One region of the Promicromonospora sp. NPDC057138 genome, then DNA from elsewhere that is predicted to be linked to it. Evidence: riboswitches for the same ligand, from Rfam matches in the RefSeq annotation. Region 1 holds a riboswitch; the other holds the start of a gene.
The links. Region 1 has a riboswitch for FMN ahead of pnuC (nicotinamide riboside transporter PnuC). Riboswitches for the same ligand answer to the same signal wherever they lie in the genome.
Positions count from the first base shown of each region.

Region 2: linked by a shared signal. The riboswitch ahead of ribD (bifunctional diaminohydroxyphosphoribosylaminopyrimidine deaminase/5-amino-6-(5-phosphoribosylamino)uracil reductase RibD) and the one ahead of pnuC (nicotinamide riboside transporter PnuC) in region 1 are both predicted to bind FMN.

Region 1 is NZ_JBHUUX010000030.1:31,316-36,053, forward strand. Features, by position in the region: gene ACFT2C_RS16885 (histidine kinase) at 1-862, opposite strand, end outside; gene ACFT2C_RS16890 (acyl-CoA dehydrogenase family protein) at 998-2,218, opposite strand; gene pnuC (nicotinamide riboside transporter PnuC) at 2,311-2,997, opposite strand; FMN riboswitch at 3,111-3,248, opposite strand; gene ACFT2C_RS16900 (TetR family transcriptional regulator) at 3,328-4,077, opposite strand; gene ACFT2C_RS16905 (hypothetical protein) at 4,148-4,342, opposite strand; gene ACFT2C_RS16910 (LLM class F420-dependent oxidoreductase) at 4,402-4,738, shown strand, end outside.
Region 2 is NZ_JBHUUX010000006.1:174,043-178,780, forward strand. Features, by position in the region: gene ACFT2C_RS06595 (sensor histidine kinase) at 1-320, shown strand, start outside; gene ACFT2C_RS06600 (response regulator) at 380-1,039, shown strand; gene ACFT2C_RS06605 (DUF2306 domain-containing protein) at 1,210-1,863, shown strand; FMN riboswitch at 1,923-2,057, shown strand; gene ribD (bifunctional diaminohydroxyphosphoribosylaminopyrimidine deaminase/5-amino-6-(5-phosphoribosylamino)uracil reductase RibD) at 2,175-3,275, shown strand; gene ACFT2C_RS06615 (riboflavin synthase) at 3,275-3,973, shown strand; gene ribB (3,4-dihydroxy-2-butanone-4-phosphate synthase) at 3,970-4,738, shown strand, end outside.

The sequences.
Region 1 (4,738 bases):
CCAGGCGCTGCTGGGCGCCGTCGTGCAGGTCGCGCTCGATGCGGCGGCGCTCGGTGTCGGCGGCGGAGACCGCCGCCGTCCGCGACTCGGTGAGGACGACGGCGCGTTCGCGAGCCGTGTGCGCGGCGGCCTCGGCGAGGCGCGTCTCGTGCTCGGCGACGGCGGCGCGGGCACGGGCGACGTCGGCCGCGGACGGGCCCAGGAGGACCGTCGCGAGCCGCACCATGAGGTACGACCCGTACTGCGCGAGGGCGGCGGCCGCCCACACGAGCACGACGGCGCCGGCGAGCGCGCCGACCACCGTGGCCGGCCACGACAGGCCGGTCCACCCGGCGAGGGCGCTGTCCCGGCCCAGCGGCACGAACGCCACGGCGGCTACGGCTGCCGCAGCCAGGGCCGCGGCGACAGCGAAGAACACGGAGGTGAGCAGCATCGCCAGGAACGCATAGAGCGTGGCGGCCCAGGCGCGGCCGTCGCGGATCGGCGTCCACAGCCTCGACCAGAAGCCCCGCGGCACGTGCCCCACGGGCAGGGGAGCGGGGATGACGACGCCGGTCTGGGCGGCGATGCGGGCGCGCTCGGCCGCGCCGAACCAGCGCGCGACGACCAGAGAGAGGGCGAGGAGCGGCAGCCCGACGCCGAACGCCGGGACGGCCGCGGCCGAGACCACGACGAGGGTCCACAGGATCAGGCCGCCCGTGAGGTGCCAGACCCAGCCGACCCCGAGGGCGGCGAAGGCGCGCCCGGTAGCGGCGTCGTACGGGGCACGGAAGAACCCCGGGCCCGAGACAAGGGCGGGCGTCACCCGGTCCTCGAGGCTGCGGGGCTGGGGCGCCGGCGCGGGGCCGGCATCGCTGGTCATGAACATGACACTAGGCCGGTGCCCGCCCCCGGAACATGCTGCGACCCCACGGCGTGCAGGTGGGGTTACCCCTACCCCTGCACGTTGGTCGAGCTTGTCGAGACCCAGGTCTCGACAAGCTCGACCAACGACTGATCAGGCGAAGGCGCTCGTGCCCGTGATCTCGCGGCCGATGATCAGGGCCTGCATGCTCTCGGTGCCCTCGTAGGTGTGCAGCGCCTCGATGTCGGTGAAGTGCCGCGCCACACGGTTCTCCAGCAGGATTCCGTTGCCGCCGAGCAGGTCGCGCGCGACCGCCGCAACCTCCCGCGCGCCGCGCGTGCACGTGTACTTGGCGAGCGAGGCCTGCGGGCCGCTGAGCTGCCCGGCCTCGTCGAGCCGGGTCAGCTGCTTCACGAGGAGCTGCATCTGCGTGATGGTCGCCAGCATCTTCGTCAGGCGCTCCTGCACCATCTGGCTCGCCGCGAGCGGCCGGCCGAACTGCGTGCGCTGCTTGGCATAGGCGACGGCTGCCTCGTAACAGGCGATGGCCTGCCCGACGGCGCCCCAGGCCACCCCGAGCCGGGTCGCGAACAGGACGCGCCCGGTGTCCTTGAACGAGCGGGACTTCGGCAGCAGGTTCTCTGCCGGTACGAACACGTCGGTCAGCACGATGTGCGCCTGGTGGATGGCGCGCAGCGAGATCTTGCCCTCGATGGTCTTCGCGACGTACCCGGGGGTGTCCTGCGGCACGATGTAGCCGTGGACCTGGCCGTCCTCGCCGCGGGCCCACACCACCGAGATGTCGCCGATCGAGCCGAAGCCGATCCACTTCTTCTCGCCGTTGATGACGTAGCCCTCGACGCCGTCGCGCGTCTCCTTGACCGCGGACGTCTCCAGGCCGACGGAGTCGGAGCCGTGCGTGGGCTCGGTCAGTGCGAACGCGCCGAGGACCTCACCCCGGGCCATCGGCCCGGCGTACTTCTCGATCTGCTCGTCGGAGCCGAGCATCACTATCGAGCGCAGCGCGAGGCCGCCCTGCACGCCGCCGATCGTGGTCACCGAGCCGTCACCGCGCGACATCTCCATCGCGGCCAGGCCCGAGGCCATCTTGGAGATCTTCGGGTAGCCGGGCACGTCCACGCCGTCGCGCAGGAAGTCCAGCTCGGCCATGCGCTTGACCAGGTCCATCGGGACCTCGTAGCGCTCCCAGTAGCCGTCGATGACGGGCAGGACCTCGTCCTGCACGAACTGGCGGACGGCGAGCTGGTGCGCCCGCTCCTCCGCCGTCACGTCGGCGAAGGCGCCGGCGAAGTCGATGTCGAGCGGTTGCGAGACGTCGTAGTCGGGCGCCGTCACCCCGGGGGTCTGAGTCATGGCTTCCATGGTGCTGGGTACCGGGTATCAGGTCAAGCGATACTACGTCTCACTCTGGCTCGGTCCCGGCGTGGCGGCGCGTGGCGGCGCGATCAGGCGGCCGCGACCGCCACGTCGCCCGGTTCGGCGCTCTCACGGCGGCTGATGCGCCACCACGCGAAGAATCCGAACAGCGTGAACAGGCCGTAGAACACGTACATCAGGGCGGTCGCCCAGTACCCCGCGGAGAACAGCAGGGGCACGCCGACGAGGTCGACGGCCACCCAGATCAGCCAGAACTCGACCCAGCCCTTGGCCATGCCGTAGGTGGCGAGCACGGAGCCCGCGAAGATCCACGCGTCGGCCCAGACCGGCTCGTACGAGCCGAGGGTCCGGAAGAGCGGGGTGAGCAGCAGCGTGCCGGCGAGCAGCCCGGTCACGAGGCCGACGCGGGCCCGCCAGGACGCCCAGTGGGGGTGCACCGCGACCGTGCCGGCGCCGCCGAGCCGCTGGGTCTGGCGCCAGCGGTACCAGCCGTAGACCGAGACCACGATGAACATGATCTGGCGGCCGGCCTGGCCCAGCATGTCGGCCCGGGTCGTCTCGCCGAACCAGGAGCCCATGAAGACCGTGAAGAGCAGGATGTTGCCGACGATGCCCACCGGCCAGGCCCACACCTTGCGGCGCAGCCCGCCGAGCGCGGACGCCAGGCCGAACAGGTTGCCGATGACCTCACGCCAGTAGATCTGCTGGTCGCCGACCAGGAACGTCGCGTCGTAGGCGGCGCGGAACCAGTCCATGTCTCTTCCCTCTCCGTATGTCCGCACAGGGGCTCCGGGGTGAGGGCCGGCGCGCCGCGAAGGCGCCGACGACGGCGCCCGGCCGTGGCCCCGAAGGGTCGACGGCGCGCGCCGCACGTGCTTCCTCCCATCCGGACTTTCACCGTCGGTCCTGGAGTTTCACCAGGTCAACCAGGCCCCTCCCGAAGGAGCGACCCGGGTCGCGGACTATCACCGCCGGCTCGGAATTTCACCGACCCCGGAGCACGTGTGCATCTGCTGCACGATGTCTAGCGGAACACAGGATGCCACGTGCTCATTCCCCGGCGAGTGTCCGGTTCGTCACGCAGCTCAGACGAGGGCGTCCCGGACGGCGCGCGCCACCTCGTCGGGCCCGGCCTTGCCCTCGATGACGGTGACGATGACGCGGCGGGCGGGCGGGGCGCCGTCGTCGGCCGGGGGCTGGCCGGTGGCGCCCAGGACGGCGGCGCGCCGCAGGTCCGCGAACGCCTCTTCGAGCTCGGGCCGCAGGTCGAGCGACGGGTTGCGCAGCCAGCGCCGCAGGATCGAGTTGTGCACCGCGACGACGGAGGCCGCGAACGCGATGGACGCCGTCGACGTCGACCGCTCCGGCGGCAGCGTGTCCCGCAGGTAGTGCGTGAACGCCCGCTCGTAGCGGTGCGTCGTGATGAGCTCCCGGTCGCGCAGCGCGGGGACCTGCTGCAGCAGCGCGTACCGGGCGAGCGACGTCTCGCGCTGACCCACGTGGTGGTCGAACACCATGCGTGCCGCGCGGCACACCTCGAGATACGGGTCGACGTCGGGGTCCCAGGCGCGGCCCAGGTCGTGCCCGGACTCCTCGCTGGTGCGGGCGTCGGGCCGGGTGGCGGCCAGCATGACCACCACCTCCTCGAGCAGCAGCTCGTGGTCGGCGAAGACCACGTCCTCCTTCGAGCGGAACCGGCGGAAGAACGTCGCGCGGCTGACCTTCGCGGCGTCGGCGATCTCCTCGACGGTAGTTCCCTCGTAGCCCTGCCGGGTGAACAGGTCCACCGCAACGTCTACTGCCTGCGCGTGCGTGTGAGTACGGACGGCGGTCATGCCAGGCAGGCTACCGCGTGGCCCCCGGCTGGCGTGAAGAGTCCTTGAACGATCCGTGACCTTCATGGCGCTAATTTTCCCGGGCGGCGATCTTGCCGGACCGCAGTCTGCGCAGGTAGCGCACCTCGCGAATCGCCAGCAGCAGGCCGAGAACGCCCGGCACGGCCGACCACGGGTGACCGAGCACGACGCCCACGAGACACACCAAAAAAATCACCCCGCCGACGACGACGGTGGCGAGACTTCCCCAACGGATCCCGGTCACGCAGCGAGCGTAGTCTGCTGCGGACGATCGTGACCGCCGCCACCTAGCCCAGAGGAAACATGACTCTCGACCTGCGCATCTTCACCGAGCCCCAGCAGGGTGCGACGTACGACGACCAGCTTGCCGTCGCCCGGGCGACCGAGCAGCTGGGATTCAGCGCCTTCTTCCGTTCCGACCACTACCTGGCCATGGGCGTCGACGGGCTGCCCGGCCCGACCGACGCGTGGACGACCCTGGCCGGGCTCGCCCGCGACACGTCGACAGTGCGGCTCGGCACGCTGGTGTCCTCGGCGACGTTCCGGCACCCCGGCGTCCTCGCCATCCAGGTGGCGCAGGTGGACCAGATGTCCGGCGGCCGCGTGGAATTCGGCCTCGGCACGGGCTGGTACCAGGCCG
Region 2 (4,738 bases), on a different contig from region 1:
TTCAGGGCGAGGTCGGAAGCGTACGGGCCGACGTCGGCGCGGCGGCCTACCGCATCGCGCAGGAGTCGGTCACCAACGCGCGCCGCCACGCCCGCGGCCGGACGCGGGTCGACGTCGCCCTCACGGTCGAGGCCGGCTCCCTCCGGCTGCGCGTCTCCGACGACGGGGAGCCACTGACCTCGCCGTTCGTGCCCGGGAACGGGATCGCCGGGATGCGGGTACGCGCCCGGGAGCTGGGCGGCGACGTCACCGCCGGTCCCGTGCCGTCGGGCGGATGGGTCGTGGAGGCCTTTCTCCCGCTGACGGGCGGGCGCCCGTGACCGGCCCGACGCCGGGGCCCGGTCCGGACCGCCCTGGGGACCGCCCGGCGGACCGCGCCCTGACCGTCCTGGTCGCGGACGACCAGGAGATCGTCCGCACGGGCCTCAGCATGATCCTCGGCGTCCAGGACGGCATCGAGGTGGTCGGCGAGGCGGCGGACGGCGCCGCGGCCGTCGAGCTAGCGCGCCGCCTCCGGCCCGACGTCTGCCTGTTCGACATCCGGATGCCCGTGCTCGACGGCATCGAGGCGACCCGGGCGCTGGCCGGCCCGGGAGTCGTCGATCCGCTCGCCGTCGTCGTCATCACGACGTTCGACCTGGACGAGTACGTCTACGCGGCCCTCCGGGCGGGCGCGCGGGGCTTCCTGCTCAAGGACGCCGGCCCCGCGCTCCTCGCCCAGGCCGTGCGCGCCGCCGCCGTCGGCGACGCCTTGATCGCGCCGAGCATCACGACACGCCTGCTCAGGGCCTTCGCCGACGTCGGACCCGCCGCGCCACCCGCGCAGCCCCTCGACCCGCTGACCGCGCGCGAGGAGGAGGTGCTCCGGGCCGTCGCACGCGGCCTGACCAACACCGAGATCGCGCGCGAGCTCTTCGTCACCCTGAGCACCGTCAAGTCGCACGTCGCGAACCTCATGACGAAGGTCGGAGCGCGCAACCGCGTCGAGGTCGCGCTCTGGGCCTACGACACGGGGCGCGTGCGGACCGGCGGCTCCTGAACTGAGCCTGACCGGGTTGGTCCCGACTGGGTTGGTCCCGACCAGGTCGTTCCCGACCCGGCTGGTCCTGACCGGGCTCCGGCCCCGTAGCACGGCTCGTACTTTCGGCCGGGAGCAGCCCGGTCCACGGGCCCATGACCAGCCCGTACCCAGCCAGGCACGCTCGACACATGACAATCTCCCAGACGACGACCAAGCCCACGAGTCGTCGCGAATGGCTCGTCCCGGCGGGTCTGCTCCTCCTGGCGGCCGTCCCGGCACTCGCCGGATCCGTGCGGCTCACCGAGCTGGCCTCGGATCCCGTGGTCACCGCGGAGAACGCGCGCTTCGTGGCCCAGCCCCTGCCTGTCATCGTGCACATCATCTGCGTGACGACCTACAGCTTGCTCGGCGCGTTCCAGTTCGTGCCGAGCCTGCGCCGACGACGCTGGCATCGGCTCGCCGGCCGGGTCCTCGCGCCGGCAGGCCTCGGCGTCGCGCTGACCGGCCTCTGGATGACCACGTTCTACGACCTGCCGGCCCACGACAACCTGGTCGTCAACGGGGCGCGCTACGTGGTCGGCACCGCCATGGCCGTGTCGATAGTCCTGGGTGTGCGGGCGGCGCTGCGCCGCGACTTCGTGAGCCACCCGGCCTGGATGATGCGGGCGTACGCGCTGGCGATGGGCGCCGGGACGCAGGCGCTGCTGCTCGGGCCGTACATGGCCATCGTCGGCACCATGAGCACGGCGGCCTACGCGACCGGGATGGTCGCGGCCTGGGTCATCAACGTGGCCTTCGCGGAGTGGCTGATCCGACGGCGCAGGACGAGCGGCAGGGTGTGACGCAGACCATGGCCGGGGCTCTCGCGAGTTGTGGCATGCTGACAGGCAGCAGTACGCACACACGTGCTCCGGGGTCGGTGTAATTCCGAGCCGGCGGTGACAGTCCGCGACCCGCGTCTCCCGCAAGGGGGACCGGTTGACCTGGTGGAACTCCAGGACCGACGGTGAAAGTCCGGATGGGAGGAAGCACGTGCGGCGCCGCCGTCCCCTGGGGCGGGTGTGCCGTGACGTCGTGCGCGCGGGCAGGGCCTTCAGGCCTGGTCCGCGTACCCGTCGTCCACCCCGGAGCGCCGAAGCTCGGGGAGGACAGCATGACTCAGGCACCGCAGGGCCGCGCCGTGGCGCGCGCGGCGACGCTCACCGCACCGCCCACCGCACCGCCCGCCGTCGAGGCAGCCATGCGCCGCGCCCTCGCACTGGCCGCGCAGGGCCCGGCGTACGGCCCGAACCCGCGCGTCGGCTGCGTGCTCCTCGACCCGGGCGGCCGCCCGGTCGCCGAAGGCTTCCATCGCGGCGCCGGCACGCCCCACGCGGAGGCGGCGGCGCTGGCCGCGGCCCGGGCGCAGGGCATCGACCCGCGGGGCACGACGGCGGTGGTGACGCTCGAACCGTGCGCCCACCAGGGCCGCACCGGGCCCTGCGCGGACGCCCTGATCGAGGCCGGCGTCGCCGTCGTGCACGTCGCGGTCGGCGACCCGAATCCGGTGGCGACGGGCGGAACGGCCAAGCTGCGGGCCGCGGGGATCGAGGTCACCATGGGCACCCTCGCGGACGAGGGCGAGGAGCTGCTGCGCCCCTGGCTGCACGCCGTGCGCACCGGGCGCCCCTACGTGACGCTGAAGCTCGCCACCAGCCTGGACGGCCGGGTCGCCGCCGCCGACGGCACCAGCCGCTGGATCACCGGCCCGCAGGCCCGCACGCACGCCCACACCATCCGCGCGCAGGTCGACGCGATAGCCGTCGGCTCGGGGACCGCCCTGACCGACGACCCGTCGCTCACCGCCCGGACCGTCGACGGCGGCCTCGTCGGGCACCAGCCGCTGCGGGTGGTGCTCGGCCGCCGCACGGTGCCCGACGACGCCCGCCTGCGCGGGCCCGGCGGCCCCCTGCTGCAGCTGCCCGGCCACGATCTGGACGCAGCGCTGCGGGAGCTCGCCGAGCGCGAGGTGCGGCACCTGCTCGTGGAGGGCGGGCCCACCCTGGCCACGGCCCTGCTGGCCGCAGACGCGGTCGACGAGCTCCACGCCTACGTCGCCCCGGTGCTGCTCGGCGCGGGCGCCACCGCCGTCGGCGACCTCGGCGTGACCACCATCGGCGAGGCCGCGCGCTTCGCCACCCACGACGTGACCCGGCTGGGCGACGACATGTTGCTGGTCGCGCACACCGTCGCGCACACCAAGGAGGAGATCTGATGTTCACCGGAATCGTTGAGGAGCTCGGCTCGGTCGTCGCGCTCGACCGGCCCGGCGGCGACGCCGGCTCCGACGCGGGCGCAGCGCCCGACGCCGTCCTGACCGTCGCGGGCCCGCTCGCCACGTCGGACGCCCGGCCGGGCGACTCGATAGCCGTGGACGGCGTGTGCCTGACCGTCACCTCGGTGCTGCCCGGGGCGGACGGGAACGGCGGCGCGTTCGTCGCCGAGGTGATGCCGGAGACCCTCCGCCGCACCTCGCTCGGCGCCCTCGTCCCGGGCACCCCGGTGAACCTGGAGCGCGCGCTCCCGGCGGACGGCCGGCTGGGCGGGCACGTGGTCCAGGGGCATGTCGACGGCGTCGCGACGCTGGCGCGCCGCACCCCCGGCCCGCGCTGGGACGACCTCGAGTTCTCCGCGCCCGCCGCCCTGACCCGGTACGTCGCGGAGAAGGGGTCCATCGCGCTGGCGGGGGTCTCGCTGACCGTGACCTGGGTGTCGGACGACGGCTTCGGCGTGTCGCTCATCCCGACCACGCTCGCCGCGACGACGCTCGGCCGGCTCGTCCCGGGCGACGTCGTGAACGTGGAGGTCGACGTGCTCGCGAAGTACGTCGAGCGGCTGATGGCGACCGGTGCGGTCGCCCAGCCGGCGACGACGGCCGCCGTCGGCGACCTGGCGACCGGAGCGGCACGATGAGCGCGGGCAGCACCGTGCGCGCCGCGGATGTCGTGGGCCCTGTGGACGCTGCGGACGAGAACTCAGCCTCGGCCGGTACGAGCGCCGTCGTCCCGGGGACCCCGGGTGAGCCGGGCACGGGCGTGGTGGAGCGCGCCCTCGCCGAGCTCGCCGCCGGGCGACCGGTCCTCGTGGCCGACGACGCCGGCCGGGAGAACGAGGTGGACGTCGTCCTCGCCGCGAGCGCCGCGACGGCCGAGTGGGTGGGCTGGACGGTCCGGCACTCGTCGGGCTACCTCTGCGCGCCGATGCCCGCGCACCGCGCGGACGCGCTGGAGCTGCCGCTGATGGTCGAGCGCAGCGAGGACCCGCGGGGGACGGCATACACGGTGTCGGTGGACGCCGCCGTGGGCGTGACGACGGGAATCTCCGCGGCGGACCGGGCGCGGACGCTGCGGGTGCTGGGCGACCCGGCGTCGGGCGCGCGGGACCTGATCCGGCCCGGGCACGTGCTGCCGCTGCGGGCGCGCGCGGGCGGCGTGCTGGAGCGCGCGGGGCACACGGAGGCCGCGGTGGACCTGGTGCGCCTCGCCGGCAGCGCGAGTGATGGTGCTGGCGCCGGGGACCTGGGCGAGGTGGGCGCCATCGCCGAGCTCGTCCGGGACGACGGCGCGGTGATGCGGCTGCCCGAGGCCCAGGCCCTGGCGCGGGAGGCGGGCCTCGTGGTGCTCACGGTCGCCGATCTGGTGGCGTGGCGCCTGGCGCACGACCCGCTGCCGTCTGGTG